One region of the Micromonospora sp. WMMD736 genome, then DNA from elsewhere that is predicted to be linked to it. Evidence: riboswitches for the same ligand, from Rfam matches in the RefSeq annotation. Region 1 holds a riboswitch; each other region holds the start of a gene.
What was found. Region 1 has a riboswitch for cobalamin ahead of ACN269_RS01050 (ribonucleoside-diphosphate reductase subunit alpha). Riboswitches for the same ligand answer to the same signal wherever they lie in the genome.
Positions count from the first base shown of each region.

Region 2: it holds a riboswitch for cobalamin, as region 1 does, so the genes downstream of both, ACN269_RS09135 (acyl-CoA thioesterase) here and ACN269_RS01050 (ribonucleoside-diphosphate reductase subunit alpha) in region 1, are expected to answer to the same signal.
Region 3: it holds a riboswitch for cobalamin, as region 1 does, so the genes downstream of both, ACN269_RS09040 (hypothetical protein) here and ACN269_RS01050 (ribonucleoside-diphosphate reductase subunit alpha) in region 1, are expected to answer to the same signal.
Region 4: it holds a riboswitch for cobalamin, as region 1 does, so the genes downstream of both, metE (5-methyltetrahydropteroyltriglutamate--homocysteine S-methyltransferase) here and ACN269_RS01050 (ribonucleoside-diphosphate reductase subunit alpha) in region 1, are expected to answer to the same signal.

Region 1 covers NZ_JBMHMI010000001.1:285,098-297,051, reverse strand. Annotated here, with positions in the region: gene ACN269_RS01055 (ribonucleotide-diphosphate reductase subunit beta) at 1-143, opposite strand, end outside; gene ACN269_RS01050 (ribonucleoside-diphosphate reductase subunit alpha) at 182-2,509, opposite strand; cobalamin riboswitch at 2,705-2,918, opposite strand; cobalamin riboswitch at 3,060-3,199, shown strand; gene ACN269_RS01045 (CbtB domain-containing protein) at 3,235-3,438, shown strand; gene ACN269_RS01040 (CbtA family protein) at 3,429-4,199, shown strand; gene ACN269_RS01035 (histidine phosphatase family protein) at 4,196-4,786, shown strand; gene ACN269_RS01030 (GH92 family glycosyl hydrolase) at 4,976-10,600, opposite strand; gene ACN269_RS01025 (GTP-binding protein) at 10,832-11,954, opposite strand, start outside.
Region 2 covers NZ_JBMHMI010000001.1:2,167,739-2,172,028, forward strand. Annotated here, with positions in the region: gene ACN269_RS09120 (peptidase) at 1-896, shown strand, start outside; gene ACN269_RS09125 (hypothetical protein) at 881-1,378, shown strand; gene ACN269_RS09130 (ABC transporter substrate-binding protein) at 1,446-2,336, opposite strand; gene ACN269_RS09135 (acyl-CoA thioesterase) at 2,558-3,004, opposite strand; cobalamin riboswitch at 3,193-3,407, opposite strand; gene metE (5-methyltetrahydropteroyltriglutamate--homocysteine S-methyltransferase) at 3,588-4,290, opposite strand, start outside.
Region 3 covers NZ_JBMHMI010000001.1:2,145,992-2,157,945, forward strand. Annotated here, with positions in the region: gene ACN269_RS09020 (ABC transporter ATP-binding protein) at 1-838, opposite strand, end outside; gene ACN269_RS09025 (CbiQ family ECF transporter T component) at 835-2,010, opposite strand; gene ACN269_RS09030 (hypothetical protein) at 2,015-2,950, opposite strand; gene ACN269_RS09035 (prenyltransferase/squalene oxidase repeat-containing protein) at 2,947-5,667, opposite strand; cobalamin riboswitch at 5,762-5,877, opposite strand; cobalamin riboswitch at 5,945-6,067, shown strand; gene ACN269_RS09040 (hypothetical protein) at 6,172-7,605, shown strand; gene ACN269_RS09045 (cobalt transporter) at 7,681-8,442, opposite strand; gene ACN269_RS09050 (hypothetical protein) at 8,439-9,155, opposite strand; gene ACN269_RS09055 (ABC transporter substrate-binding protein) at 9,458-11,056, shown strand; gene ACN269_RS09060 (ABC transporter permease) at 11,026-11,954, shown strand, end outside.
Region 4 covers NZ_JBMHMI010000001.1:2,172,088-2,175,296, reverse strand. Annotated here, with positions in the region: gene ACN269_RS09150 (recombinase family protein) at 1-634, opposite strand, end outside; gene ACN269_RS09145 (hypothetical protein) at 1,143-1,343, shown strand; cobalamin riboswitch at 1,393-1,605, shown strand; gene metE (5-methyltetrahydropteroyltriglutamate--homocysteine S-methyltransferase) at 1,722-3,209, shown strand, end outside.

The DNA of each region.
Region 1 (11,954 bases):
AGCCGGTCCAGGTCGGCGAGGTCGGCGTGCAGGTCGACCTCCTCGACCGTCCACGTGTTGCGGATGGCGTCCCGGAAGCGGTCGAAGAAGTGCGGGTAGCGCATCGGGCGGAGAGTCAGGTCCATCCCGGGGTCGAGCAGCATGTGTGTGGTCCTCGCGTCGGTGGTGGTGTCGGCGGTGGTCACTGGCACGCCTCGCAGGACTCCGGGTTCTCCAGCGAGCAGGCCAGCGCGTCGGCGTCGACAGCGACGGGGACGACGGGCGTCACCGCGCTGACGGTGGCCTGCTGGATCCGGGTGGCCGGCCGGGACCGCAGGTAGTAGGTGGTCTTCAGACCGGTCTTCCAGGCGTACAGGTACATCGAGGAGAGCTTGCCGATGGTGGGCGAGGCCAGGAACAGGTTCAGCGACTGGGACTGGTCGATGAACGGCGCGCGGGCGGCGGCCAGGTCGATCAGCGCGCGCTGCGGCAGCTCCCACGCGGTGCGGAACAGCTCCCGCACGTCGGCCGGCAGCTCCGCGACGGACTGCACCGAGCCCTCGGCCCGCTTGATCGCCGACCGGATCTGCTCGGTCCACAGGCCGCGGGCCTTCAACTCGCGTACCAGAGCGGTGTTGACCTGGAGGAACTCCCCCGACAGCGTCTCGCGCTTGAACAGGTTGGACACCTGCGGCTCGACGCACTCGTAACAGCCGGCGATCGAGGCGATCGTCGCGGTGGGCGCGACCGCCACCAGCAGCGAGTTGCGCAGCCCGTGCGCGGCGACCCGCTCCCGCAGCGCGTCCCAGCGGGCGGTCTGCGTACCCTCGACGCCCCAGAGGTCGGGTTGAAGCTGGCCCCGGGCGGCCCGGGTCTGCGGGTACGTCGGGTGGGCGCCGAACTCCCGCGCCAGGTCGGCGGAGGTCTCCAGGGCGGTCAGGTACAGCTCCTCGCTGATCCGGGTGGACAGCTCCCGCGCGGCCGGCGCGTCGAACGGCAGCCGCAGCGCGAAGAACACGTCCTGCAACCCCATCAGCCCGAGCCCGACCGGCCGCCAACGAGGGTTGCTCGCCGCCGCCTGCGGGGTCGGGTAGTAGTTGATGTCGATGACCCGGTCGAGGAAGGTCACCGCCGTCCGGACCGTGGCGCGCAGTCGTTCCCAGTCGATGCCGTCGTCGGTCAGGTGGGCGGCGACGTTCACCGAGCCGAGGTTGCACACGGCGGTCTCGTCGTCGCTGGACACCTCGATGATCTCGGTGCAGAGGTTGGAGAGGTGGACCACGTTGCCCGGCTCGGCCGTCTGGTTGCAGAGCCGGTTGGCCGCGTCCTTGAAGGTCATCCAGCCGTTGCCGGTCTGGGCCAGGGCCCGCATCATCTTCCCGTACAGCTCGCGGGCGGGCAGCTGCCGCACGTAGCGGCCCTGCTCCTCGGCGGCCCGGTACGCGGCGTCGAACCGCTCCCCCCACAGGTCCGGCAGTTCGGGCACCTCGTCGGGGTCGAACAGCGACCACATCTCGTCGGCCTCGACCCGGCGCATGAACTCGTCCGGGATCCAGTTGGCCAGGTTGAGGTTGTGGGTACGCCGGGCGTCCTCGCCCGTGTTGTCCCGGAGCTGGAGGAACTCCTCGATGTCCGGGTGCCACGGCTCCAGGTAGACGCAGGCCGCACCCTTGCGCCGGCCGCCCTGGTTGACCGCCGCGACGCTCGCGTCCAACGTGCGCAGCCACGGCACGATCCCGTTGGACTGCCCGTTCGTACCCCGGATCAGCGCGCCGCGGGACCGGACCCGGGAGAACGCGATGCCGATGCCACCGGCGAACTTGGACAGGTTGGCGACCTGGGCGTAGCGCGCGTAGATCGAGTCCAGTTCGTCGCGCGGCGAGTCCACGAGATAGCACGAGGACATCTGGGTGTGTCGGGTGCCGGAGTTGAACAGGGTCGGTGAGCTGGGCAGATAGGCGAGGCTGGACATCAGCCGGTAGAAGTCGACCGCCTCGTCCGGCGTACGGGACAGGCCGCAGGCCACCCGCAGCAGCCAGTACTGCGGGGTCTCCAGCACCAGCCGGGTGGTGGGGTGACGCAGCAGGTACCGGTCGTAGACGGTGCGCAGGCCGAAGTACTCGAAGCGGCGGTCGCCGTCGGCGTCGACGGCGTTGTCGAACGTCTCCGCGTGCGCGGCGACGAACGCGGCGGTCTCGTCGCCGATCAGACCCTCGGCGTGGCCGGCCCGGATCGCCGCGCTGAACGAGGTGATGCCCTGACGCCGCACCTCCTTGTCGACGTAGCCGGCCAACAGCCGCGCGGCCAGGCGCGAGTACTGCGGCTCCGTGCCGATCATCTCGGCCGCCGTCTGGATGGACAGCCGGTCCAGCTCGGCCGTCGTCGCGCCGTCGTAGAGGCCGCTGATCGTACGGGTGGCCACCCGCATCGGGTCGACGTCGGTCAGGTCGTCGGCCCACCGCTCGACCGCCCGGACGATCTTGTTCACGTCCACGGCCTCGGTGCCGCCGTCGCGCTTGCGCACCTGCATCGGGGTCCGCCGCACGGCCTCACCGCTGACCGGGACCACCTCGGTGACTGTCACCACTCACTCCTCGGGAGTTCGAGACCTCAAGGGCCCTCGGACGCGAGGAGGCGGAGACCATCGGACGCCAAGCCCGCGCGGGCATGGGTCAGGTGGCGTCAGCCGTACCACGCGGCCTCGGACCGCCGCGCACCCGAGGTTCGGGTACGCGGCGCGCTGGCAGGTCTTCGGACTCGCGGGCGCGACCGGGCCTGCCCGGTCACCTACTGGCCGTCGCTTCCCAGGCCGATGGCCCAGTGCTGATGACGGCGGTCGTTCCCACTCACCGCTGCGGGACAGTCCCGGATTTCCACCGGGTTCCCTCTTGCCTCGACCAGTCACCAGGATTGGCCGAACCAGCTGCGGTCGACACCATATATAGGGGCGGGCACGTTTGTCACACCCCACATGTCGGTCTCGGGCGTGTCGCGGTCGACGTGACGGTCCTCGTCGATCGACCCGGGCCGGGTGGCGGGCGGCGGCACCCCGACAGTCGTCGTCGGCTTGACCGAGCGGAACCGGCACCGATACGGTCGACCCACTATCTGCGGCGACGCGAGGGAAGCCGGTGAGAATCCGGCGCGGTCGCGCCACTGTGAGCGGCCCCCAGCCCGGGGGTCGCGAGCCAGGACGCTCGGTCGTCCGCAGCCTTGCGATGGGGACGCGTCATCCCCGAGGAGGTTCGTTCACGCATGTCCAGCTCCACGTCCAGCCAGCCGCTGGCGCACCCCGCTGTCCCGATCCGTCTCCTGTGGACGGTCCTGGCCACCGTCGCCGTGCTCGCCCTGCTGGCCTACCTCGTCGCCTTCGACCAGGGGGCGGTCTCGCGCAGCGGGATGTACCTGCACGAGCTGATGCACGACGGCCGGCACCTGCTCGGTGTCCCGTGCCACTGAGCGGCACCGGAACCGCACCCACGTTCGTCACGGTCCTGCTGCGCGGGCTGCTCGCCGGCCTGGTGGCCGGCCTGCTCGCCGGGACGTTCGCCTACGTCGTCGGCGAACCACACGTCGAGGCGGCCATCGCCATCGAGGAGGCGGCCACGCACGCCGGGCCTACCGCCGACGGGCACCAGCACGGCGAGGAGGCCCTGATCGGCCGGGACGGCCAGCGCGGCGGCCTCTTCCTGGCCACCGGCCTGTTCGGTGTCGCCATGGGCGGCCTGTTGGCCAGCGCGTACGTCCTGCTGGCCCGTAGGCGGCAGACCGCCGACGACGGACGGTCCGGGCTGTTGCTCGCCGGCGGCGCGCTGCTCGGCGCGGTGCTCGTGCCGTTCCTCAAGTACCCGCCGAATCCGCCGGCCGTCGGCGACCCCGCCACCATCGACCAGCGCACGGTCACCTACCTGCTGATGGTGGTGCTCGGCCTGGTCGCGGTCTGGTCCGGTTCGCTGGGCTACCGGTCGGTGAGTGAACACGCGCCCGTGTGGCTGCGGGCCAGCGCCGCGGTCGGCGGCTTCCTGCTGGTCACCGTCGTGTCCTATGTGGTGCTGCCGTCGTTCCAGGAGGTCCCCGCCGACTTCCCCGCGACACTGCTGTGGAACTTCCGACTCGCCTCACTCGGCACCCAGACGGTGCTGTGGACCGGGATCGGCCTGCTCTTCGCCGCCCTGATGCACCGCCAGCGCGCGGCCGCCGACGCACCACTGGCCGGGTGAGCGCCACCAGCCTGCGGCTGGTCGCCCACGGTCACACCGCCGCCCTGCGGCAGGCCCGGTTCGGCGGAGACGACGGTCTGGACGAGGGCGGCCGACGTGCCGCCCTCGCCCTGTCCCCCGCCCTGCCTTGCCGGCGTCCGCCCGACGCCTGCCTGTCCAGCCCGGAGACGGCGGCCGTCGAGACCGCCGAGGTTCTCGGCCTCGCGCCCAGCGTCGAGGCAGGCCTGGCCGACTGCGATTACGGCGACTGGTCCGGCCGGGCCCTGGCCGAGATCGCGGCGGAACGGCCCGACGCGCTGCGCGAGTGGCTGTCCGATCCGGACGCCGCGCCGCACGGTGGTGAGTCGATCGTCGCCGTGCGCCGGCGCGTCGGTCGGTGGCTGGACGCGCAGCGCGGCGGCGGCCGACGGGTCACCGCCGTCACCCACCCGCTCGTGATCCGGGTCGCGCTCGTGCACGCCCTGGATCTGCCGTTGGCGACGTACCGGCTGTTCGACGTCGCGCCGCTGGCGGTCGTCCGGCTCACTGGCCACGGCCCACACTGGCAGCTCCGCCTGGACGCGGCACCAGCACCGGCGGAGGGGTGACGAGGGTCTACCACGACCCCTGTCGAGCTGCCCCAGATTCGGGGCAGCGAGGTCGGCTGGCAGGAGCGGCGATCGGTCGGGCGAGGCGAGCGGTCCCGCGACCCGCCGTTCGGGGCCGGGATCGGCGGACCCGCAACGGATGTCGGGCGGGCCGTGGAGTACGGCCCGCCCGACTGATGTGCTTCCGGCCTACTTCGTAGCGGTGATCGTGAACGGTCGGGACACCGTCGCCTTCGACCGGGACCCGGCCAGCGTCACGCTGGTGACTCCGGGCTCCATCGAATCCGGGACGCCGACGGTCCCACCGGCGACGATGCCGTCACCGTTCGCGCGCACCGTGCCGACCCGACGGCCGTCGCCGAGGCTGACCGTGATCGTCTCGTTCGGCGCGAAGCCGGTGCCGTCGACGGTGATCGCCGTGCCGCGCGGCGCGGTCGGCGTGGGCAACGACAGGCGCGGCTGGTAGGCCGGCTCCGCCGAACCCACGATCACCTGCACGGTCGCCGTCGCCGGGTTCGCCGAGGACGCGCCGGTGGCGCGGACGGCGTACCGACCCGGTGGCGTGTCCCCGGGGGTCGCGACGGTCGCACGGACCGTGCCCGTCGCGGACGCCGGGACCGTCACCTCGCGGGTCGTGCCGGCCGCGAGGCCCACCGTCACCCGCTCGCCGGCGGCGAACCCACTGCCGACGACCGTGACCGCGTCGCCAGCGGCGACCGACTGCGCGCCGGACACCGCGAGGGTGGTGGCCGCCCCAGCCGGCCGGACCGTCACGGTGAAGGTAGCGGTGCTGCTGGACACCGTGTCCCACACGGTGACGCGCACCGGGTAGGTGCCCACAGCGGCGTAGGTGTGCCGACCACTGAGCGCGCCGTCCGCGCCGACCGTGGCGTCGTCCGGAACCGTGCCGTCGCCCCACTGCACGCGGGCCCGGTAGCCGGTGGTGTCGGGGACACCGCCGGTCACCGACCCGAGGTCCGCCGTGAGAACCTGCCCGACGTCGACGCTCTGGTCGCCCGGGGCGGTGGTCACCAGGGCAGCAGCCGGAGTGCCGTCGTCGGCCACGGCGAACACGTGGATCCGGCCCGCCGAGCGCGGGTCGCCGGTCTGCGTCGGCAGGGTCACCGACACCAGCGTCTTGCCCGCCGGGATCTGGTACGGCGTGGTGGCGAACAGGAACGGCTGGGCACCGTCGCGGCTCGTGCCACTGAGCCGGTACGCGGACTTCGCGACCACGACGTTGCCGTACGACGGCGTGCCGTTGGCGTTGCCGCCCAGCGTCCAGTCACTGAACCGGATCGGAACGCTGTCGGTGCTGCCGTCGCTGAAGGTCACCGTTCCGGTGGTGTCCTGGTTGCCCTGCGTACCGGCGCCGATGAACGAGATGTTCCGGGCGTCGTCCGGCAGGCGCAGGGCGATCGTCGCGCCGTTACCGGTGGCGTTGTCCGGCTGCCCGGCCGGGACCTGCGGCAGGGTGAAGCCCAGCGCGGTGCCCGGCACCTGGTGCCGCTGCCCCTGGGTCACACCGGCCGCCGCCAGCGCGGCCCGCGAGTAGGCCCACGACTTCGCGTCACAGTCCGCCGCCAGGGTGCCCTCGTCGCCGACGCAGACCGTGTCGAACGCCGCGGTGAGGCTGGACTTCGCCGCGTACGCGACGTCGACGCCGACCGTCACCGAGCCCTGACCGGCGCCGTCGGTCACCGTGACGCTCGCCTGGTGGTAACCGGGCGTGGCGTAGGTGTGCTCGCCGCTGACCCGGTAGACCTCCCGGGAACTCAGCGTCAGGGTGCCCTCGGTGGCCGGTGAACCGTCGCCCCAGTCGATCGTGGCGCGGTAGTCGTCGGCGACGCCACCGGTGACCGTGGCCAGGGCCAGCGTGGCGGGCGCGCCGGAGCGGGCGTGCACGTCGTCGGTGGCGGTCACCGTGATGTCGCCGCCGCCCAGGTCGAGGTCGCCGCCGGCGAGCAGTTCGATCTCGGCCAGGTTCGGCTGCGCCGCGCCGACGGTCTTCGTCACGACCAGGCGGAACTGGGAGTACCGCCCGGGCTTGTCGATCCGGAACGGCCGGGTCTGGTTGCGCCAGCGGAACACCTCACCCGTCCGCGAGTCCAGGGTGTTCCAGGTGAGGCCGTCGGTGGAACCCTGCAACCGCCAGTCGGCCGGGTCACCCGCGGCCGCGCCGGAGGTGATGGTGTAGTACGTCGGCTGCTGCCGGCCGCCACGGGTCGTCCAGCCGATCTGCGGGGTACCCGACGACGCGGTCAACTGGGTGGTGGACGAGTCGTCGAAGAGCGTCGACGCGTCCTGACCCGTACCGATGGTGGCGGTGCCCAGGCCCGGCCCCGTGACGTCCTGCAACGGCTGCGGTACCGCGTTGCCCTTGGTCAGCGACGGGGGCGCGGCGTCCGGACCGGTGCCCCACGAGGACGGGTTCGGTCCCATCTGGAAGTCGATCGTGCCGCCCTTGGCGAGCGCGGACACGTCGACGGAGACGGTGCGTTGCTTCTTGCCGTTGACCTTCACGCTCTGCACGTACACGTTGCGGTTGTCGTTGTTCGCGGCGTTGACCACGATGTCGCCGGTCGGGCGGTGCACGGTCATCCGGGTGAACTGCGGCGAGCCGATCGCCCAGTGGGTCGAGCCCGCCTGCAACGGGTAGATGCCCAGCGAGCTGAGCACGTACCAGGCCGACATCTCGCCGTTGTCCTCGTCGCCCAGGTAGCCCTGGCCGATCTCGCTGCCCACGTAGAGACGCCGCAGGATCTCGCGCACCGCCGCCTGCGTCTTGGCGGGAGCACCGGCGACGTCGTACAGGTACGGGATGTGGTGCGACGGCTGGTTGCTCATGCCGAGCTGGCCCATCCGCACCGCGCGGGCCTCGACCATCTCGTGGATGATGCCGCCGTAGCCGCCGGGACGGTCGGCGTTCTCGGGCGTGGCGAAGAAGGTGTCGAGCTTGTCGCGCAACGCCTGCTGCCCGCCGTACAGGTTGATCAGGCCCCGGGGGTCCTGCTGCGCGGTGAACGCGAAGTTCCAGCCGTTGGTCTCGGTGTACACGCCACCCCAGTCCAGCGGGTCACCGGCGAGGAACGTGCCGGACGCGTCGCGGCCCTGGAAGAGCTTCGTCGTGGGGTCGAAGAGGTGGACGTAGTTGCGGGCCCGCTCCAGGAAGTACCGGGACTCCTCCTTGAGCTGGTCGCGCCGGGACTTCGGCGTCGCCGGGTCCTTGCCCAGCGCGGCGGCCATGTTGCCGATGCCGTAGTCGTTGATGTAGCCCTCCAGCGCCCACGACACCGACTCGCCGGTCGAGGTCGGCGTGTAGCCGAGGAACAGCGACGTCTCGATGCCCTTGCGGCCGACCGCGCCGCGCCCGGAGGCGACCGTCGCGTCCTTGACGGCCGCGTCGTACGCCGCCAGCGGATCGGGCAGCTTGACCCCGGTGAGGTACGCCTGCGCCAGGGCCACGTTCGCGCTGGTGCCGGTCATCAGGTCGGCATAGCCGGGCGACGACCAGCGGGCGATCCAGCCGCCGTCACGGTAGTGCTGGACGAACCCGTCCGAGATCTTCGCGGCGACGTCCGGGTAGAGCAGCGAGTACGCGGGCCACACCGTGCGGTAGGTGTCCCAGAACCCGTTGTTGACGTAGATCTGCCCGTCGACGACCTTCGCGCCGGTGCGGGTGGCGGTCGACGTGCCGGTCGGCGCGGACACCGGGCTGGCGTACTGCCAGTGGGGGGCGGCGGCGGTGCCGGTGTTCTCCGACTGCGAGTTCGGGTAGAGGTTCAGCCGGTACAGGTTGGAGTACATGGTGACCAGCTGCGTCTCGGTCGCGCCCCGCAGCTCGACCCGGCCGAGGCGGTCCTTCCAGGCGGCGGTGGCGGCGTCGCGGATCGCGTCGAAGCTGCGGCCGGTCACCTCCAGGTCGAGGTTGCGCCGGGCCTGGTCGACGGAGAGGAACGAGGTCGCGATCCGCATCGTGACCTGCCGGTTCGCGGCGACGTCGAAGGTCGCGGACGTCGCGGTCACCGCCGTCGGCGCCCGGTCGAACGTGCCGGACACGAACATCCGGCTACGCCCGGCCGAGAGACCGCTTCCGTTGTCGACCCAGCCGGTGAACGTGCCGTCGGTCCCGATGGTGAAGGTGCCCTTGGCGAAGACGAGACTTCCGGTGGACGGTCCCGGCCCGAAGGTGAACCGCATGATGCCGGCGTGGTCGGTCGGCGTCATCTCGGCGACCAGGCCGTTCTGCAGCGCGACCCGGTAGAGGTCCGGCCGTGCCGTCTCGTCCTCGTGGCGGAAGGCCAGCGCCCGGCTGGCGGGTGACCCGGTGAGCGGTCCGTCGCCGGCCACCGGCATCACCGACATCTGGTTACGGTCGCCCATCCACGGGCTGGGCTCGTGGGAGATCGCGAGGCCCTGCAGGGTGGGCAGGTTGGCGGCGTTGTTGGCGCGGTGGTAGTCGTACTCCCAGGAGTCCGAGGTCGCGTCGGTCACCGGGGTGAAAAAGTTGAACCCGTTGGGTACGGCGGTGATCGGCAGGTTGTTGCCGCGCGAGAACCCGCTGGTGGAGTTGGTGCCACGGCGGGTGTCGACGTAGTTCGTCAGCCGGGAGCCGTCGATCGTGGCCGGGCTACCGGTCAGCTCCACGTCGTCGAGCCACCCCTGGAACAGGGAATCCTCGGTGGCCTGCGGGTCGTCGTACGCGAGCAGGATGCGGTCGATCGTCTTGCCGCGCGCGACGGTGCCGATGTCGGCGCTGACCGCGTTCCACTGGTCGGCGAAGAGCACCTTGGACGCGCCCTGACCGGCCGGCGTCAGCGGGTTGCCGTGCTGGTCGACGGCCGAGCGTCCACTGAGGTAGCTGCCGTCGGTGAAGCGCAGGTCGACCGACGCGTAGGTGGACGGGTAGCGGGCGTCCTGGCCGGTGAACTCGGGGAAGATCCGGTACGACAGGCGGGTGTTCGGCCCGACCGGGATGTCGACGTCGAACAGCTTGTTCGTCGCGTACGAGCGGCCGCCGGCCTGGGCACCACCGCGGTAGCGCAGCGCGGCCAGCCCGGTGAAGCCGACGCCCGGCTTCGTGGTGTAGCCGCCGACCGGCCCGGGGCCGAGCTCGGTGACCATGGGGGTGGCCGGCGGTCGGACGTCCGAGCCGTCGCTGATGTCCCAGCCCGCGAGCTGGGTGAGGGATTCGCCGGAGTTCGCGGAGATCGCCAGCCGGTACCAGCCGTATGCCGTCGTGTTGGCGACGCCGTACCTGTTGGTGGCGAAGCGCTTGGCGAACCGCTGCTTCGTCTGGCGGTCCAGGTCGACCCAGGTGCTGCCGTCGGTGGACCCCTGCAGGGTGAAGTCGCGGGGGTCGCGGCCCGGCTCGTCGTCGGCCGAGGTGAGCGCGTACCGCTTGACGACCGCGGGCTTCGCCAGCTGGTACGTCAGCCAGGCGGTCGGTTCGAACGCCAGCCACTTGGTCGACGGGTTCCCGTCGGTGAGGTTCGCCGCAGTCTCGTTCGGCGGGTTCTGGGCGCTCGCGGTGGCGGCCTCGACCTGGCCGAGCAGGCTGCCGGGCAGGTTCGCGTCGCTCGACCCGCTGAGGTTGCCCTGGACGGGCCGACCCGAGCGGTCGACCTCGACGGTGCTGGCGGCGGGCTGCGGGTCGGCCGATTCGAACGAGGAACGGAATGCGCCCGGCGGCGGCGCGCTGGGTGCGGCGTTGGCCAGCGGCGCGGCGACGACCATCCCCAGGGGAAGCAGGGCGGCGGTTGTCGCGACGGCTATCCGCAGGGAGACGGTGCGCGCACGGGGGAGATACGGCATGGGGGTGGGACCTTTCGCCTCGATCCGGTCGAGTACGTCGAGCGTCTGAGCAAGGGGACGTGGGGGGGGTGGACGGTGGGCCGGGTCTGACATCGTTGTCATGGGGCGTGCCTGACAAGCGAGGGCAGATCCGGTGGATGTTGGGCAGATGCTGCCGGGCAACCACGGCCGTGTCAATGGGTTGATCGCCAGGAAACACCCTCGTAGCGTCCCAGGTGGACTCGCGGCCGCTCAGCGACCGCCCGCGGCCAGCTCGGCCAGCATCCCCTCGCAGCTGCGCACGACCACCTCCGCACCACGCCGCTGGGTCAGTGGGAGCAGTGGATCCTCCGCCCGGTCCCGCCACCGCCACTGGGCGTCCGCGGCGGTCTCCCAGAGCCGTTGGGCGGTCGCCCCGTGCTCGACGCCGAGCCGGGCGGCCAGGGAGACGCCGTCGCCGCCGACCAGCCGTTGCGCCTCGGCGGCCAACTCGGCGTCGAAACCGAGACGGGCGTTGCGCAGGGCCACCAGCAGGCGTAACTCACGGAACTCGTGCGCGCCCGCCAGGATCTGCTCGATGGCGCCGACCAACTCTTCGCTGCCCCGGACCGGCTCGGCCCGCACCAGGGACTCCACCGCGACCAGCGCCGAGCGGGCCTTGAGCGCGTCGCGCCGATCGACGAAACAGCGGGTCATCGACTCGCGCAGCTCGGTGAGTCCACTGCGCCGGATCAGCTCCGCCGACATCGCCACCCGGGTGTCGAAGCCACCGCGTACCAGGGTCGTCGCCAGCCGGATACCGAAGAGGCCGAGTCGGTCCAGCAGGCCCGCGCGCACCTCGGGATCGAGGCGTACCGGCAGGTCGCCACGGACGAAGCGGTCGGCGGAGAGCAGGTGGGGCTCCAACTCGCCGCGCGGAACCCCGGCCAGCGTCGCCAACGCGGCGAAGTCGGACTCGCTGAGCAGCCGACCCGCGAGGCCGACAGCTCCACTGCACGCCACCACGGTGACGGCCAACGCACCCACCCGGGGATCCCGGTGCTGCCGGCGGGCCAACTGTCGGGCCGTGAGCAGCCCGTCGATCCGGCCACCGCCGACCTCGTCCGCCCGGGACAACACCATGATCACGTTGACCGGGGCGGCCTGCCCGACGGCACTGTCCCGACCGGACTCCAGCACCCGCAGATCGCTGTCGCGACCGTCCCGGGTCAGGAACAACACCGCGTCCGCGTCGGCCAGCACGCGATCCAGCACCGGCGCGTGCCCCTGCTCGTCGACCGGGCCGAGCGCCGGGGTGTCGACGAGCGTCACCTGCCGCAGCGCCCGAGTCGGCCACCGCACCACGATGTCGCGTACCACCCCGGCCCGCCAGCCG
Region 2 (4,290 bases), 1.9 Mb from region 1:
AGTCCGTCGACGGCGAACGCTTCGAGGTCGTCTTCGACGGCGTCGCCTACCCCGACCAGGGCCTCACCCTCGACGCGGTGTTCGCCTTCGCCGCTACCAAGCAGGCCGACACGACTGCGGCCGATGCCCTGTCGTGGCTCGCCCAACCCGCCGTGCTCACCGGCTACATCGGCGACGGCACCGAGGCGTACGCGGGAGCGACCGCGAAACTCGCCCTCGGCGTCCAGGTCCGCGGCCTCGACCCGGCCGCGTTCGGCGGAGTCGACCTGCTCACCCGCCTCGGCGGCCTACTGACCCCGTCCGGTCGATACTCCGACCGTTCCGCTTTCGGCGACTACAGCAACACGTTAACCCAGTCGTTCGCGGTGCTGACGTTGGACCGCGCCGGCGGCGCACCACCGGCTGCGGTGACGTTCCTGGCCGCGAGCCGGTGCGCCGACGGCGGTTTTCCCCTGCTGTTCGGGCAGGCCACGTGTGTCAGTGACGTCGACGCAACGGCGCTCGCGGTCCAGGCTCTGCTCGCGGCGGACCGGCCGATCGTCGCGGCCTCGGCGGCGCAGTGGCTCGTCTCCGTGCAAGGCGTTGACGGCTCGTTCTCCGCCAACGGCGTGCCGAATGCGAACAGCACCGGGCTCGCCGCCCAGGCCCTCTCTGTCGCCGGGCGACCTCTACCGTGGCTGCGCGCCCGCCAGTTCCTGATCGGCCTTCAGGTGGCGTGCACCGGGCCGTCGGCCGATCGCGGCGCCATCGCCTACACCTCAGGCGGATTCGACGCGACCACCGCGGTGCGGGCCACCGCGCAGGCCGTCCCCGGTCTCGCAGGCGCCGGGTACGCGACCCTGTCCACCAGCGGCGCCCAGCCCGCCGCGCCCGTCCTGGCGTGTACGCCGTGGTGACCGCGCAGCGGGCGGTGATTCGGCGACGGTTGGCGCTGCTGTTCGCGGCTGTCGTCGTCAGCGCTGGCCTGGTCGTCGTCGACCCGATGCCGCGCGCCGCGCACGCTGCGGCGTGCGCGGCGGGCGCGGGCGTCACGGTGGTGGTCGACCTCACCGCGTTCGGCCTCGGTGTGCAGACCGGCTGCCGACTCGGGGACCCGCCGACCGGCCTGGCCGCGTTGCAGGGCGGGGGCTTCACCGTGACGGGCACTCAACGATGGGGCCTTGCCTTCGTCTGCCGTATCAACGGCTACCCCATGCCCGCCTCCGAGCCATGTGTCAATACTCCCCCGGCCAGCGCGTACTGGTCGTATTGGCACGCCGTGCCCGGCGGTACCTGGTCCTACAGCACGCTCGGCGCGAGCAGCTACAACCCCGCGCAGGGCACTGTCGAGGGGTGGCGCTTCGGCTCCGGACAGGCTCCGTCGATCTCCCCGCCGTAACTGGCGCTGGGGTGGTGCCGGCACCGCAGCCCTGTGCTACCGGGCCGCGCGGCACCACCCCGACGCATCAGGTGGGCACGTGCTGGGTGCGGGAGTCGGAGCGGCCGGCAAGGACGGCGGCGAGGATCTCCGCGCCGTCGACGACCCTCGGGCCCGGGCGGTTGAAGTAGGCGGGTCCGTCGACCACCCACACCTGCCCGTCGCGCACCGCGGGCAGGTCAGCCCACCCGGGTTGCGCGGTCGCCACGGACAACTCGTCAAGCGTCTGCTTCGGTGTGAACCCGCACGGCCCGAACACCACCACGTCGGGGGCCAGGTCCGCGACGACCGACCATCGGTGCGGTGTGCTGTGCGCGCCCGGTCCGAGCAGCAGTGACTGCCCGCCGGCGTAGCTGATCTGCTCCGGCACCCAGTGCCCGCCGGGCATAAGCGGGTCGAGCCACTCGACGAACAACACCCTCGGCGCGCCGGCCGCCGGCCCGGGCAACGCGGCGAGGCGACGCTCGCTGTCGGCGCGGATCTTCGCCGCCCGTTCGTCGGTGCCGGTCAGCGCGGCCACGGCATCGACCGTGTCGAGGATCCCGGCGATGGTCCTCGCCTCCAGGGACACCACCCTCGTGTCAAAGTCCATCAGTCGGACGGCGTCGTTGACCCGCTCGTAGGAGACCGCACACACGTCGCACAGATCCTGGGTCAGGATCAGATCCGGCTTCAGATCCTCCAACACGGCGACGTCGAGCTGGTACAACGACGACCCCCGGTGCGCGTCGCCAGCGATCGCCGCCGAGATCTCCCGGCTCGTCAACGCCCCCGGCAGCGACGTCGCGGTCACCGCCGGAATATCGGTCAGTTCCCCCGGCGGCCAGTCGCACTCATGGGTACGACCGACCAGATGCCCGGTCAGTCCGAGCATGGCCACGATGTCCGTGGCCGCCGGCAGCAGGGAGACAATGCGCACACCCGTCTGCCTACCAGGCACGACCGAATGGCGTCCACTCCCGCACGACGGGCGACGGCCTTCCCGGCGGACGACGCCGAACGCGACCACCACCCCGACGCGGATGCCATAACAGGAGGCGTTGGCCAGCACGAGCATCATCGCCGAACCTGGCGGGCGGTGAGGACGACGATCGCTGCCAGGTGACCGGCCAGCGCCGCGACGGACAGTCCGAGCAGGTCTTAGACCTCTACGGCGCCGTCGAGCAACGCCCGCCGCAGCGCCAACCGGTGTTCCCGGCGGATCTCCGCCTCACGGTACCGACGCCGGTCCCCGTCCGTTTCCGGCAGCAGCGGCGGCACCGCACGTGGCTGCCCGTCGTCGTCGATGGCGACCATGACCAGATGGGCCGTGGCCACGTCCGTGGGCGGCACGGCGCGGTCCCAGCGGTCCGCGGTCACCTTCACGGCCACCTCCATCGAGCTGCGGCCCGCCCAGGTGATGCGCGCGTCGACGTGTACGACGTCGCCGACCCGCACCGCCCGCAGGAACGCGGTCTCGTCGATGGCGGCGGTGACGGCCGGCCCGTCGGAGTGCCGGGCGGCGACCACCCCGGCGACCGAGTCGATCAGGTTGAGGATCCGGCCGCCGTGCACCGTACCCATCAGGTTGGTGTGATGTTGGTCCATGATCTGCGACAGGGTCAAATGCGACGCCGACGGCGCTCGGCCGGCGATCGCGGTGGTGTCGTGCACAGCGGTGATCCGTCCCTCGGGAAACCACACCGCCGGAACGCGGATACACGCTGAGGAGCACGCGCCGACGGACGGCACGTCACCCGCTCAGCCCACCCGCGAGGCCGACGGCAGCGCACACTGTTGTGTACGCAGCGCGGGCAGGTCTTCGGACTCGCGGACGCGACCGGCTACGCCGGTCCCCTACTGGCCGTCGCTTCCCAGGCTGATGGGCCCAGTGCTGATGACGGCGGTCGCTCCCACTCACCGCTGCGGGGCAGTCCCGGATTTCCACCGGGTTCCCTCTTACGACGCCCGGTCGGTCGTGACCGGGCGAACCAACGCCACCAGCCAGTCTAATGGATCGTTAAGGAACCTCCGCTGCCGAGGCCGGCGCTCCGAAACTCTCCGAGCCAGTGTTGAACGGCCAGAACCACAGCGGCACGCCGGCGGTGGCCGGTGCGGCGGCCCGCGCTCACCTGGGTTTACTCCCGTGGCTGCCGGGCGGGACTGACGCTCGTCCCGCCCGGCGTGGTACTCAGTGGCCGCGAAGCTCGACGGCAGCGGCGACCAGATGTTGCAGGGATGCCTTGACTTCTGGGTAGGCGCGGGTCTTGAGACCGCAGTCGGGGTTCACCCACAGCCGCTCGACGGGAACCACCGCCGCTGCCCGACGCAGCGCCTGCACGACCTCTTCGTGCGAGGGCACCCGCGGTGAGTGGATGTCCCAGACGCCGGGGCCGACTCCGCGGTGGTATCCGATCGCGGCGAGGTCGTCGAGGACCTCCATCTTCGAACGGGACGCCTCGATGCTGGTGACGTCGGCGTCGAGAGCGTCGATGGCGGTGATGACCTCACCGAACTCCGAGTAACACAAATGGGTGTGGACCTGGGTGTCGTCGGCGACACCGGAGGTCGCCAGGCGGAACGCGCCGACCGCCCACTCCAGGTATGCCTTCTGGTCGGCCCGGCGCAGCGGCAGCGTCTCACGCAGCGCCGGCTCGTCGACCTGGATCACCCGAATACCGGCCGCCTCGAGATCACGGCACTCGTCGCGCAGGGCCAGCGCCACCTGGTCGGCGGTATCAGCCGAAGGCTGGTCGGCGCGAACGAACGACCACGCCAGAATCGTCACCGGACCGGTGAGCATCCCCTTGACCGGCCGGTCGGTCAGGGACTGCGCGTAGGTCGTCCACTCGACCGTCATAGGCGCCTTGCGGGCCACGTCGCCGTAGATGATC
Region 3 (11,954 bases), 1.9 Mb from region 1:
AGAGTCGGTGTGCTCGCGTCGGCGTCGGGGGTAACCGGTCCCGCAGCGCGGCCGCGTGCCGGCGGGCGTCGCGCACCGACAGCGGCGGCGGTGACCAGCCGGCCAGGCGTCCGAGGTCGACCACGGGTGGCGCGACTGTGGTGCCGCCGATGAGGGCGGCCGGATCACCGTGACGGACCGCGCCGTCACGGGCGACGTGGATGAGCCGGTCGGCGTACGGCAGGACCCGCTCCAGGCGGTGCTCGGCCAGCACGACGGTCACGCCGAGGTCGTGAACCAGCCGGGTGATGGTGGCGAGGACGTCGTCCGCTCCGGTCGGGTCGAGCGCGGAGGTCGGTTCGTCGAGGACCAATACCCGCGGGTGGGCGGTGAGCGCCGCGCCGATCGCCACGCGTTGCTGCTGACCGCCGGAGAGTTCGTGCAGGCCACGGTGGCGCAGGTCGGCCAGGCCGAGCAGGTCGAGGGTCTCCTCCACCCGGGTCCGCATCACCGCCGGATCGAGGGCGAGCTGCTCCATTCCGTACGCCAGTTCCTCCTCGACGGTGTCGGTGACGAACCCGGCGACCGGGTCCTGCCCGACGACACCGACCAGGTCGGCGAACTCGCGGGGCGGGTGGTGTGCGGTGTCCCGGCCGGCGACGCGGACGCTGCCCTGCAGGGTGCCGCCGGTGAAGTGCGGTACGAGGCCGTTGATCGCCCCGAGCAGTGTCGACTTTCCCGCCCCGGTGTGCCCGACGACCAGGCACAACTCTCCCTCGTCGATGCTGAGGTCAACGTCGCGCAATGTGGGGCGGGACGCGCCGTCGTAGGTGACGCTGACGCGCTCGAAGCGGATCATGAGGGTGCTCCTGCGGTGTCGGCGGCACGTCGTTCGGCGGCGGGCTCCGGTCGGTGCGGGCGCGGTGGTGTCGGTGCGGCGATTGCCGCGAGGGCGGCGACGAGGATCGCGGCGGCCGGTAGGGCGGGCAGGCTGGGCCAGTGCAGCGGATAGAGGCTCGGGTTGAGCGCGGCGGGGTCGTAGCCGGTGCCGGCGCCGAGCACGACGGCAGTGACGACCCCGCAGCCGGCGACCGTCCACTCCGGCCACTGCCACGGGTCGGGCCGGTACCGGCTGCGCGACACCCGACGCCCGCCGAGGGCGAGCCCGGCCACGCAGAGCAGCACGCCGCCAGCGAGGCCACCGAGCCCGACCGGGCGGGGCACCCCCGGGTCGAGCAGTCCGTACGCGCCGACGCACAGGCCTGCCATGCCGGTGAGCATGAGGACGCCGGTGAGCCGTCGCGAGGCGGGTGTGGCGGTGCCGACCCGGCCGTAGCCGCGGGCGTCCATGGCGGCGGCCAGCCGCAGTGACCGGTCCAGGGCGTCGTGCAGGACCGGCATCAGGATGGCCCGCACGGCGCCGAGGCCCCTGGCCCGTCCGGCGCGTAACCGGCGGGCACGCGCGACCCGTTGGACGCTCTCCACCAGTTGGGGTGCGACGCTCAGCGAGACGGTGACGGCGACACCCAGCTCGTACAGCGCACCGGGGAGGACCCGCAGGGCGCGTTTGGGGTTGGCGAGGCTGTTGGCGGCGCCGATGCAGCACAGCAGGCACGCCAATCGGAGCCCGTCGACGGTGGCGGAGAGGGTTGCCTCCAGGGAGACCGGGCCGCCGATCTGGATGCCCGCGTACCAGTCGGGGGTGGGCAGGTGCGGCAGCCGGAACAGGATGTGGTCCTCGGGGGTGATGCCGGAGGCGAAGACCGTCCGGAACACCACCCGGATCGCGATGATGAGCAGTGCGAGGTAGAGGTAGTAGCGGAACGCCCGCGCCCAGGGGGCGTCGGTGCGGCGGACGCTGACGACGAACCCGAGCACCGCGAAGATGAGCAGCAGCAGCAGCGGGTTGCTGGTGCGGCTCGCGGCGGTCGCCAGCGCGAGCGCCCACAGCCACCAGGCCACCGGGTGCAGGGGGCGGGGCAGCCGGGCTACCGCGAGGCGGTGCAGGAGGTCGGGGCGGGTCGGGGGCATCGGTTCAGGTGCGGCGTCGCCGCCAGCCGACGACACCGCCGACCAGGGCGAGGACGGTCAACAGGCCGACGGTGATCAGCGCTGGCAGCGCCGAGCCGGTGTCCTTGCGGGCGGCCGTCGCGGTGGGTGCCGCGTCGAGGATGCGCGGCCCGTCGGGGGTGGCGTCCGGCGGCCCGGACGGCGCTCCCGCCGTGGGGGATGTCGTCGGGCTGGCCGGAGGCGTCGGCGTACCGCCCATCGGCACCGACGCCGGCGCTCCGGTCGGTGGTGGGCCGGGCGGGGGTGGGCCGATGCCGGGGTCACCCGGTGCCGGCGGGTTGCCGGCGGCTGGTGGGTTCCCGCCGCCGGGCTGGGCCGGGGTGGGCGCACCTGCGGGCGGCGCGGTGGTGGCGGCGCCGATCGGCGTGCTGTTGCGGGCGCGGACGCTGTCCGGGCTGACCGTGGGCCGCCCCTGGGTTCCCCCGATGTCGGTCGCCCCGAAGATCCACAGGTCGACGCTGCCCGGCTTGGGCTTGTAGCTCATCGCGCCGAGCTGGCTGTAGACCCAGCTGTTCTGTCCCGGGTCGGCGTGCCAGTACGACCAGTACGCGCTGGCCGGTGGGGTGAGCGCGCACTTCTCGTCGGCCGGGGTGGGGTACTGCGTTCCGCCCTGGTGACCCGCGTAGCCGATGCGGCAGATGAACGCCGGGCCGTCGTGCTGCGTCCCGGTGGTGCGCCAGCCACCTTGGTTGAGTAGTTGGTAGCCGGTGGTCGGGGTGGTGCCGCAGGACCGCAGCAGCGGCCCGCCCCAGCGGCTGAAGTCGACAGCGAGGATTGCCCCGGACGAGGTGGTGCACTGCCCGATTGGCAGGGGCGCGGCCAGCGCCGGCGTGGGTGCCACCACCGGCGCGGCGACGATCGTCAGGGCCGCGATCGACCGGAACCACCGGCGGGTGGTCACGATTCACCGCCGTTGTCGGACACCGCGCGGCGACGGGCGGCGACCAGCAGCAGGACGCCACCGACCACGAGCACCAGCGCCAGCAGGGCGATGGTCACGATGGACACGCCGGTGCGGGGCAGGTTGCCCCACGAGTGCCCGCCGGGGCCCGTCGCCGACGGGGTCGCCACGGGTGTCGCCGTCGGCGAGGACGGCTGGCTGGCGCTCGGCGTGGGTGTGGGTGAGCCGGACGGGTCCGGACCCGGCGTGTCGTGCACGTCCCGCGCCAGGGCGGCGAATGAGATGCCGGTGGCGCCACCGACGACCTGGGTGGAGGCGCGGACGTCCGATCCCGCCTGGCCACCGGCCGCGACGGTGAACCCGCCGTCGTCGTTCTGCTGGGCCGCCAGGAACGCCAGCGCCTTGCCGATCTGACCCGCGTAGGTGGTGTCGCGCAGGGTGAGGCCCTGGATGGCGAGCGCGGTGGAGTTGGTGGAGTCGCCGGCCGCGCCGGGGAACCCGCCGTGCTCCTTTTGCGTCGAGGCGATCCAGGCGAGCGCCTTGTCGACGGCGGTGGCCGCCGCCGGGTCGTCGGCGAGCGCGGCCAGGGCCATCGCGGCCATCGCGGTGCTGTCGACGTCCCGGTCGGTGTCCGCCGCTGGGATGAGGCTGGGGAACGACCCGTCGGCGCGTTGCAATCCCTTGAGGAACTCGACCGGCTTGGCGGCGGCTTCGCCCTGTCCCGCGCGTAGTTGCGCGATGATGCCGAGCGACTGCCCGAAGACCGAGGTGGCGTACCGGTAGTTGCCTGCTCCGGCGCAGCCGGTCGATGCGTCGACCTTGGTGCAGGTGACGTCACCCAGCGCGGCGATCAGGTCGTGTCCGCCGAAGGTCCGTGGGTCGTAGCCGGTGACCTGGGCCAGCAACGCGACCTTGCCGATCGCGCCGCCGACGGCGTAGTCGGTGCCGACGCCCAACCACATGTCGACGGTGAAGCCGTTGTCGCCGACCGCGCCGCCGCCGCGAAGGAACTCGACGATCGCCCGCAGCTTCGCGTCGTCCCCGCCGGTGGCGGCCAGGGCGTACGCGCCGTCGATGCTCAACCCGAAGTCGGGGAAGCCGGGAAACGACTCGTAGTACTGGCCGTCGATCAGGTTGGCCGGCGCGACGAGGTAGGACACTCCCTTGGCCAGATCCGGCCGGGGCCCGGCCGGTGGTGGCCCGCCCAGGCGGTGGGTCAGCGCGGCGAGGTTCGTGCCGGCGAGCGCGAGCGCCGCCGCGGCGGTGGCGGCCAGGTCGGCGTCCGGGTTGCTCGGGTCGGGGCTGAGCCCGCCGCCGGTGGCGATCCGGCCGACCAGGAAACCGGTGGCGGCGGCGGCCCGATCGGTGATGCCCAGCACGGCGAGGGCCTGCGCGGCGTGTCCGGTCGAGTAGGTGTCGGTCAACCCGGCGCCGGTGTAGGGCTGGTAACCGCCGTCGGTTTCCTGCGCCCCGGTCAGGAACGTCTTGGCCGAGCCCAGCGCCTCGTCCTGTCCGCCGAGGGCGTGCAGCGCGAGGACAGCCAGGGTCGTGGCGGCGATGTCCGGGTCGCAGAACTCGCCCGGGGCGAGCCACAGGCCACCGAAGGCGCCGCTCGCGCACTGCTGCTCGGTCAGCCGGGCGACGGTCGCGGTGGGCGGGGTGATGCCGGCGCGCTTGAGCGCGAGCAGCGCTGTTGCGTGGGTCATCGGTCCGGTCGATCCGGCGAAGTCACCGGCGGCGGCGCATCCGGCGTCGATGTCGGTCGCGGTGCACACCCGGTCGGTGAGCGTGGCGATCAGGTCCCGGCCGCCGAACGCGCGCGGGTCGCCTCCGGTGATCGTGGCCAGCAGGGCGAGGTTGGCGACGTTAGCGGTGTTCGGCACGGCGGTGTCGCCGTTCGGGAAGATCGCGGCATCGACGTGCGCCCGCAGGTAGTCGACGACCTTGGTGAGGGTTTGGTCCTGCCCACCGGTCCCGGCCAGGGCGGTGGCGACAGCGATGGTCCGGTAGTAGTTGACGAAACCGTTGTCCACGTGGTCGCCGTCGACGAGCTGCCCCACCAGGTAACTCGCCACCGCCTTGACCTGCGCTTCCGTCGGTCGCGTCGGCACGGGCGTCGAGGTCGGGGTCGCCGTCGGAGTCGCAGTGGCGGTCGGAGTCGGGCCGCTCGCGCGTACCGACGCGGGGGTGAAGGTGGGCACCCCGGTGCTGCCGCCGATGTCGGTGCCGCCGAAGACCCACGCCTCGACCTCACCCGGGCCCGGCCGCTGGGACATCGCGCCGAGTGGACTGTAGGTCCAGTGGTCCTGCCCGGCCGGGGCAATCCAGTAGGACCAGTAGGCAGTGGCCGGCGGCGTCAACTCGCACGCCTCGTCAGCCGGCGTCGGGTGCTCGGCACCGGCGTCGAAGGCGGGAGACCCAATCCGGCAGATGAAGCCGGGGCCGTCGTGGGCGGTGCCGGCGGTGGTGAAGCCCGCCTCGTGCAGCAGGTCCAGTCCGGTGGTCGGGGTGGCGTCGCAGCCCCGCAGCAGCGGCCCACCCCATGCGCCGAAGTCGACAGCGACGATCGCGCCCTGCGTTGGGGTGCAGGACTCCAGCGGGTCGGCGAGCGCGGCGCGGGTCGGCACCACCAGCGCCACCGCGCCGAGCACCGCTGCGGCGACGGCCGCCAACCACGCTGCGGGAACACGCGACGTTCGACTGACCAGTGGGGACATGGCGACTCTCTCGGGGGCTAGCGGCGCAGGCGCGGACGCGGACCCCGAGGACAAACCCCGGAAACCTGGCTCCGCGCCGTGTACCTCGACGGCGCTGCGGTGCACTATCCAGCCAGGTAATCCGACTCGTCCCGATATCGGGACCTACGGCTGCGGGCCAGCGCCGGACTTTGACCGGCTTCCCCTGACTGCTGGATCGCGGCCATCGGACCACAACCGCCACCACCGCGTCAACGCGAGGACGTGTCATGTACCTAACAGCGCGCGGTAGCGGTCTCCTCCCATACGGTGACCGCGTCATCGCGTGGGGGAACCCGGTGGGAATCCGGGGCTGACGCGCAACGGTGAGGACGGTTCGCCCGTCCCGAGCCCGACTACCTACGTGGTGACGCAGCACCTGCGGTATCCGTCCCACGCGTCCTGCGGCCGGCCCGCCCCGCTCCCGCCGGCGCGCGCCGGGCTCCGGGTCGAGGCAGCCGTGCCCCGTACCCCCAAGGAGACCCGATGTCCTCGCGCTTTTCACCCGGCAGCCGCCGCAGACGCCTCGCGGCCGTTCCCGCCGCCGCGCTGATCGCCACGGTCCTGGCGGTCGCGGGAGGCGCCGCACCGGCCGCCGCGACCTCGACCGCCGCGCAGATCGCCACCGCCAAGACCAACGGCGTCGCCTACCTGCGGACCCTGCAGGCTGCCGACGGGAGCTACGCCAGCGGCGGGTTGTCGAACGAGTGGGCGTTCAGCGCGTTCGCGCCCGCCGGCGTCGCGGCGGTGGACGTCTACCCCTCCGGCGACACGACCAAGAACGCCCGCACCGTCTACCGCAACCAGCTCTCGGCCTCGTCCTGGCCGAGCAGCACGCCGGTGGTCACCGACTACGAGCGTGGGGTCCTGAACGCCTACGCCGCCGGCATCGATCCCGCCCGGGTCTCCCCCACCCGTAACCTGATTGCCGACACCATCGCCTACTGGCAGACCGGCTCGGCCGGCTACTACGGCCCGCCGGCGAACTTCAATGGCACCGTCTTCGGCACTCTCGCCCTGGCCGGCGCGAAGACCCAGGCCGGCGCCGCCCGCGTGCCGCAGGCACTGCTCGACCTTTCGATCACCCGGATCCGCAACAACCAGCACAACGACGGCGGTTGGACGTTCACCCAGGCCGAGGGCGACCCCACCCAACTCGCCGCGACCAGTGACATCGACATGACCGGCGCGGCGATGGCCGCGCTCTGCGCCGCCGGGGTCCCCAACACCGACACCGACGTGCTGCAGGCGAAGAACTTCCTGAAGGGCAAGCTCGTCAACGCCTCGGGCGCGTTCAGCTCGATGTTCGGCGTCAACACCGACTCCAACGCCTGGGCCGTCTCCGGGCTCAACGCCTGCGGCATCCCCAGCCAGGGCACCGACTTCACCACCACCGCCGGCAAGACCCCGATCGACTTCCTGCGCGCGCAGCAGTTGACCGGCGGCGGATTCAAGTACCTGCCCACCAACACCACCCCGTCGGCGTACGCCTCCATCGACGCGGTGCGCGCCCTCGCCGGCGCGGGCTACACCGCCGCTCCCCCGACCCCGGTCACCGTCGGCGCGCCCACCTGGGTCGCGGCGAGCGGATTCACCGCTGGCACCGCCACCAAGCTCGCCGTGATCATCGACAACGGCAGCGGCAGCATCAAGCCGTGCGCGGTCGCGCTGACCCCGAGCGCCGCCACCACCACCCTCGGTGCCGTCCTGGACGCGGCCGTCGGCGCGGCCACCCCGAGTGGCTGCGTCACGGCCCTGAACCCCACCAGCGGCACCGGCACCATCAGCTCGATCAACGGCCTGGCCAACAGCGGCTCCTCCACCTGGAAGGTCACCCGCGACGGCGGCACCCCGGCCAGCGCGACCCGCGGCACGACCGTGACCGTCGGCGACACCATCTACCTGCGCTACGGCGTCTGACAGCCGGATAATCGGATGGTCAGCGGCGGCCGAGCAGCCGCTGACCATCCGACGGCTGATCCGCCCGCTGCCGCTTCAGGTGAGGGTGACGAGGTGGATCGCGGCGACCGTGACGAGGCCCGCGCCGAAGAGCGTGATGCCACTGGCGGCGAGCACAGGCGCCACCCGCGCGGCCAGACCGAGGACGGCGCGGGACTGTGCGCCCCGGTTGATGAGTGAGCTTCCGGCGACCGCGAGGACCCCGACGCCGAAGAGCACGACGGCCATGCCGAGGCCGAAGGTCAGGACCAGCAGCAGGGCGAAGCCAGCGCGACCGATGAACAGCCCGGTCGCCAGCACGAGGAACGCGGCAGGAGACGGGGTCAGCCCGCCGGAGATGCCGAGCAGGACCAGCCCGGGACGCTTCCCATGCTCGTGGCTGTGGCTGTGGCTGTGGCTGTGTGAGTGATTGTGGCCAGCGTTGTGCAGGTGTCGGCGCACCATCCACAGACCGGTGGCCAGGACGATCACACCCGCGCCGAGTTGCAGCCAGCTCGTGAGTTCCTGCATCCGGATCACCTCGGACAGGGACAGGAACGTCCACGCCACGCCGATCACCAGCACGGAGAGCGTGTGCATGACGGCCACCGACCCGCCCAGCCAGGCGGCGTCCCGGATCCGGCCGCGCGAGCCGGCGAGGTAGGCGGCGGCCAGGCTCTTACCGTGCCCCGGGGCCACGGCGTGACCCGCACCGGCGGCGAACGCGAGCACGAACGCGATCGGGGGTACGCCCGGTGAATGGATGAGGTCCTGCATCTGGTCTGTAAGGGACGCGGACAAAGCTGCGCTCGCGGTCATGCCAGGACCCTGCGTCGCCGCACCCGCCGCACCACCAACGGGACCCCGACCGCGACCAGCAGCACCGCGGCGATGACGCCGGCGAGTTGGACGGCCGCGCTGCGGCCACGGCTGGTGCTGCCGGCGGCCGGCGCGCGGCTGGTGAGGCTCCAGTCGTGGGTTTCCTCGCCCGAGCCGTACACCGCGCGTTGCCCCCCGGGGCCGGTGGCCATGGCCCGGTAGGCGGGGTTGAGGTCGGTCAGCATCCGCACCGCGACGGTGACCGAACCAACCGGCCCCGGGCAGGTGTAGTCGATCGTCGCACCGATCCGCGCCAGTGCCCTCAGCGGCGCGACACTGCCGAGGCAGGGGCGCGCCCCGTCGGCCACGGTGATCTGCTTGAGCAGGTACGCGGGGAACTGCTCGGACGACGCGATCACGGCCGGGTCGGTCGCCCGGTAGTCGACAGCGCCGTCGAGCAGGACGCGGTCGGCCGGTAGCAACCCGAGCGAGACTCCGAGCAGGGTGAGGTCGTCGGGTCCGCCGACACGCCACCGCACCCGCACGACGTCGTTCCGCTGCTCGTCGGGGGCGATGGACACGGTCTGCGGGTCACCGAAGGGGTGCGCCGCCGCCGGGGACGGTAGGACCAGGACGGCCGCGGTGGTGCAGAGGGCCGCCAGCGGAGTTACCGTCGCCGCGTTTCGTCGTCGCCGACGTGCGTGCAGGGACACGTGGTGCTCCAGGATTGCGATGACACATTCGCGGCAACCCTGCTCAACCTCGGGAAACGCGCACGTCCGGGCCGGTGTGGGGCACGAGACGAGGACATGAACAGTCCGTTGATCAACTCATCGGTCCGTCGGGATGCCCGGGCGGCGACACGCGCCCGGTGATGGGTTCGGCGGCCACTCCCGGAACCATGATGCACTCGATTGGCAATTGCCATGGTGTGGCAACTGTGCCAACGTGATCAATAACCGCGGCGGCTGCACCCGCACGCCCGCACCCGTTCCCCACACCACAGGAGCGTGTAGTGACCCGGATCCGACCGGCCTTCCGACGTCTCGTGGCGTCGACCGCAGCGGCCGGAATGCTCGTCCTCGCCGGCTGCTCGGCCCCGACCAACCCGGACAGCTCAGCCGGTGGCGCGACCCTGGTCGTGGCCACCTCCGACGAGCCCGACGCACTGAACCCGGTGCTCAACTACGGCGTCGACGGCGCCGCGTTGATCTTCGACGGGCTCGTCGCCCGCGACAGCGACAACCGCCTCGTCGCCGGCCTGGCCTCGGCCCTGCCGACGGTGTCGCCCGACGGACGCACCGTGACCGCCAAACTGCGCGACGGTGTGCAGTTCCACGACGGCAGCGCGCTGACCGCGTCGGATGTCGTCTTTACGTACCAGGCGGTGCTGGATCCGAAGGTGGACTCCACACTGCGCTCCGACCTGGACATGGTGGAGTCGGTGTCCACACCCGACGCCACGACCGTGGTGTTCACGCTGCGCTACCCGTACGCGCCGTTCCTGCAGCGACTCACCCTCGGCATCGTGCCCGCCAAGCTGCTCAGCGGGCAGGACATCAACACCACCGGCTTCAACCGCAAGCCGATCGGGACCGGACCGTACAAGGTCGAGTCCTGGACGCCGGGCGACCGCCTCGTGCTCACCGCCAACGAGCGCTACTTCGGCGGCCGGCCGGCGAACGACCGGGTCGTGGTGGCGTTCGTCGCCGACGACAACGTCCGCGCCCAGCGGATGCGAGCCGGCGAGTTCGACGCCGCCGAACTGCCACCGAAGCTCGCCTCCGGCTTCGACAGAGACAGCGCGTACGCGGTGCAGCGGGTGCCGACCGCCGACTACCGCGGCGTGATGCTGCCAATGGGCAACCCTGTCCTCGCTGATACGGCGGTCCGCCGGGCGCTCAACCTCGCCGTGGACCGGTCCGCGATGGTCGCCGGCATTCTCAACGGCGCGGGCGAGCCGGCGTTCGGGCCGGTCCCCCCGACCTCCGAGTTCGCCGAGCCCTCGACCGTCGGCGCTCCCACCGCCGACCCGACGGCGGCCGGGGCGCTGCTCGACGCGGCTGGCTGGAAGCCCGGCGCGGATGGGGTACGGGTCAAGGACGGCCGGTCGGCCCGATTCACGCTCATGTACCCGGCGAGCGACACCCTGCGCAAGGACCTGGCGCTGGCGGTGACGGCCGACGCGAAGAAGATCGGCATCGAGGTGACCCCGGCCGGTCTGACGTGGGACGCCATTGACCCGCGGATGAAGTCCGATGCCCTGCTGATGGGCTACGGCACGCCGTACGACCCGGACTTCGTCTCGTACAAGCTGTTCGGCTCCCGGTTCGCGGGGCAGGGCTACTTCAACCCCGGCTCGTACCGCTCCGAGGTGACGGACCGCTCGCTGCAGGAGGGCCGCGACCAGATCGATCCGGCCCGCCGCAAGGCCGCGTACGCGCAGTTCCAGAAGCAGCTCGTGGCGGACGTGCCGTGGCTGTTCCTCACCTACCTGCGGCACACCTACGTGCTGAAGGCATCGGTCCAGGGCGTCGCCCCGCGCGTCGAGGCGCACGAGCACGGAGTGGCGAACAGCCTCTGGTGGAACATCAACACCTGGACGCGTTCGTGACCCGCTCCGGTCGACTGGCCGGGGTAGGTGCGGTGGTGCGACGCCGGCTGCTGGTCGCCGTCCCGGTGCTCGCGGCGACCAGCATCGGGATGTTCGCCCTCGGCGCCGCCTCGCCCGTGGACCCGGCAAAGCAGTACGCGGGCGCGGCGGCTTTCACCGCCACCGAGGAGAACCTGGCGCAGATCCGCGCCAACTGGGGGGTCGACGACCCGCTACCGGTGCAGTACCTGCGCTGGATCAGCAACCTCGTCCAAGGGGACCTCGGCTGGTCGACGAGCCGCCACGAACCGGTGGCCGCAGTGCTCGCCGCCCGGGCCGGCTGGACGCTGCTGCTGATCGGGATGGCACTCGGCGTCGTACTGGTCACCAGCCTGCTGCTGGGCGCGCTGGCCGCGTACCGCAGGGGTGGGCTCTTCGACCGCGCGTTGCGGGCCGCCGCCTACGCGGTGGAGTCGATGCCGGTGTTCTGGCTGGGCCTGGCCGCGATCGCCCTGTTCGCGTTGGCGCTGGGGTGGCTACCCGCCGGCGGGCTCACCGACGTGACCGCGACCAGCACGTCCTGGTCCGACGTGGCGCGCCACCTCATCCTCCCGGTGGGGGTGCTGGCGGTGTCCCAGGCGCCCTGGTTCGTGTTGTTCGTCCGGGACGCGGTCGCCGACAGCTTGCGTGACGACCACGTGCTCGCCGCACGGGCCCGGGGATTGCCGGGGCGGACCGTCCTGTTCGGACATGCGCTGCGCACCGCGCTGCTGCCGTTCCTCACCCTGGTCGGCACGCACCTACCGGAACTGGTCGGCGGAGCGGTGCTGGTCGAGACGGTCTTCTCGCTGCCGGGCCTCGGAGCCGTCACGGTCGCCGCCGCGCTGGGCAGCGACTTCCCGCTGCTCGCGGCGATCAC
Region 4 (3,209 bases), 1.9 Mb from region 1:
GATGCGGCCCTGCCTCGGCCAGCCGGTACCCGTACGGCGGCCGGCCGCCGAGATGACGGCCTTGCTCGATGACCTGGGCGCGCATGGCCGCCTTGGCCCGAAACCGCGAGCGCTGGATCTCACGTTTGGAGTGCACACCGAGCAGGGCCAGCAGCGACAGGTGGAACTCGTTGCTGACGTCGACCGGGCCGTTGAGCTCGGGCAGCCACAGCTGCACGCCGTAGAGGTTGAACAGCGGCGCGAGGTCGCGAAATTGGTTGCCGTAGAAGGCTCGCTCGAACTCTCCCACTACCACCGCGTCGAACCCGCGGGCAGGGTCGGCGAGCGCTGCCAGCAATCGTGCGGCTTGCGGGCGACGTGGCCAGGGCACCTGGCGGGAATGGCCCACGTCGAAGAACTCGGCCACGATCACGCCCTGGCCGTCGATCACGTCCTCGGCGAAGTCGCGTTGCCACCGCGCCGACGACAGCCGGTCCTGGAACTCCCGGGTCGACATCCGGCCGTAGAACGCGAACCGGATGCCCGGTGGCTTCGGTGTTGTCGGGTGCCGCGTCCGCAGGCGGCCTCGCCGGCTCGGCTGCTGTAGCCACCAGCCGAGCAGGTCGGGGCCGTCACGTTCCGCCGCGTGCTGCATCAGGACCTCCCACACGAGAGCCAGAGACAAACCCCAATATGGATACTTAACGATGCTGTGGTTCACTGGACTCGGCCACGCACCGCAGCTGTTGGCGCAGAGAAAGGCATCGAGGTTCGAGGCGCGTGCTCGCCCTGCGGCCCGTCGCCCGTCGGCACCAATTGGGCAAATGAGCGGTTGCCGGTGCGAGTGTCCGGCAAGTGCTATGCATGCCCAGGGTGGGACATCGATCATGTAGTCGCCGTCATGCGGGTGCATGCCGTATCAGTGCTGGTACGGCATGCGGTGGTGGTGCTTTTGGCGGAACTCGGTCAGGCCTCCTGTGATCTCGAGGCGGGTGAGCGGCTGGCATTCGCAGGATGCATGGACCGCCGCCAGTTTTTGGATCGGGTTCCCAGCCTGAGTGTCCCAACGCCCAGCCGTCCCAGGCCGCATCGGTGTGGCAGACCTGCCGAGGGTCCGCCTGTCGCGATGCGGTTGTGTCGATGGAGACCGTCCGCCGGACATCATGGCCGGTCTGCCGGAGCAGGCGTACGCCGCCGGGGAGGTCACTTCCGAGGGGGAGGACGACGACCATCTCCCGCACGATCTGATCGATGCGGTCGCCGTCGACTCCGACCCACGGGTACGGCGGCTGCGGGAGCTGCTGCGCGAGCGCGGCTGGTCCGGTTGGAACCGGATGCAGCGGCTGGCCGAGCCACCCGACTGACCGGTCCCGCTCAGCGGACACGTTGAGCCGGGTGATGCGTGGAGCCCCTAGGATAGATGTCGGTGTTGGTTCGCCGTGGCCTCATTGGTCGTGGCGCCGTAAGAGGGAACCTGGTGCGAAACCGGGACTGCCCCGCAGCGGTGAGTGGGAACGACCGCCGTCATCAAGCACTGGACCGGAAGGTCTGGGAAGCGACGGCCAGTAGGCGACCGAAGAGGTCTTGCCCGCGAGTCCGAAGACCTGCCAGCGCCGCGCGCGCCAGCCGGTGTGCGCCGCCGATGGTCTCTCGGGACGGCCGGGGCGGAAGCCGGTACGTTGCCGTACCCCTTCCTTCCCTGTCGTGGCGCGAGTCCTCGGCCTCTTCGAGGGAAGGACCCCATGAACACCGCATTCGGTCAGAGCACTGTGCTCGGCTATCCGCGCATCGGCCGCAACCGCGAGTTGAAGAAGGCCGTCGAGGCCTACTGGGCGGGACACATCGACGCGGAAGAGTTGGAGACCACCGCTGCCGCGCTGCGGCGCGAGGTCTGGCAGGCGCTGCGCGACGCAGGCTTGGACGCCATCCCGTCGAACACCTTCTCCTACTACGACCACATGCTCGACACCGCCGTGGCCGTCGGCGCCATTCCGCGACGCTTCGCGCGTCTCGGTCTGTCCGAGCTGAACACGTACTTCGCGATGGCCCGTGGTGTCGACGCCGAGCCGGCACTGGAGCTGACGAAGTGGTTCGACACGAACTACCACTATCTGGTGCCGGAGGTGGACGGCGACACCGTCTTCGCGGCGAACCCCGCGAAGGCGTTGCGCGAGTACCGCGAAGCCCGTGACCTCGGCGTCGAGAGCCGCCCGGTGCTCGTCGGACCGGCCACGTTCCTGCTGCTGTCCAAGGCCAGCGACGGGGGTGGTCAACCGTTCGACCGGTTGCCGGACCTCGTCGACGTGTACGCCGACCTCCTGCGGACGCTCGCCGACGCCGGGGTGCGGTGGGTGCAGCTGGACGAGCCCGCCTACGTGGGCGAGCGCAGCGAGGCGGAGATCGCCGCGCTCCGTGACGCGTACCGCCGGTTGTGCGCCGTCGAGCAGCGGCCGACAATCTTTGTCGCCACCTACTTCGGGACGCTCGGTGACGCGCTCCCCGCTCTGTTGGACACGCCGATCGAGGCGATCGGTGTGGACCTGGTCGCCGGGCCCGGCAACCTGCGGCAGCTCGCCAGCGCGGGCCCATTGCGCGGCAAGACGATCGTCGCCGGGCTCGTCGACGGCCGCAACGTTTGGCGCACGGATCTGCGTGCGGCGATCACCGCCGGCGCGGTGGTGACGGGGCTCGCCGATCATGTCGCGGTGTCGACGTCGTGTTCGCTGCTGCACGTGCCGGTGGACCTGTCCGCCGAGACCGCGCTCGACCCGGACGTGCGCCAGCGGCTGGCGTTCGCGCGGCAGAAGGTCGACGAGGTCGTCCTGCTGGGACGGGCTCTACGCAACGGCACCACATCTCTGCCCGCACCGCTTCCGGCGTCGCCCGCTTCCTGGTACGACGCCACCGTACGGGGCAGGCTTGCCGCGCTGCGGGCCGCTGACCGGCAGCGTGGTGCCTACCCGCAGCGCGCCGCGGCTCAGCAGGCCCGGCTGCACCTGCCGGCGCTGCCGACCACGACGATCGGTTCGTTCCCGCAGACCGACGAGCTGCGTCGGGCCCGGGCCGCGTACCGGGCCGGCCAGCTTGACGAGGTCGACTACACCCGGCGGATGCGCCTTGAGGTCGGACGGGTCATCCGACTTCAGGAACGGCTGGGCCTCGACGTGCTGGTGCACGGCGAGCCGGAACGCAACGACATGGTCCAGTACTTCGGCGAGCAGTTGAGCGGG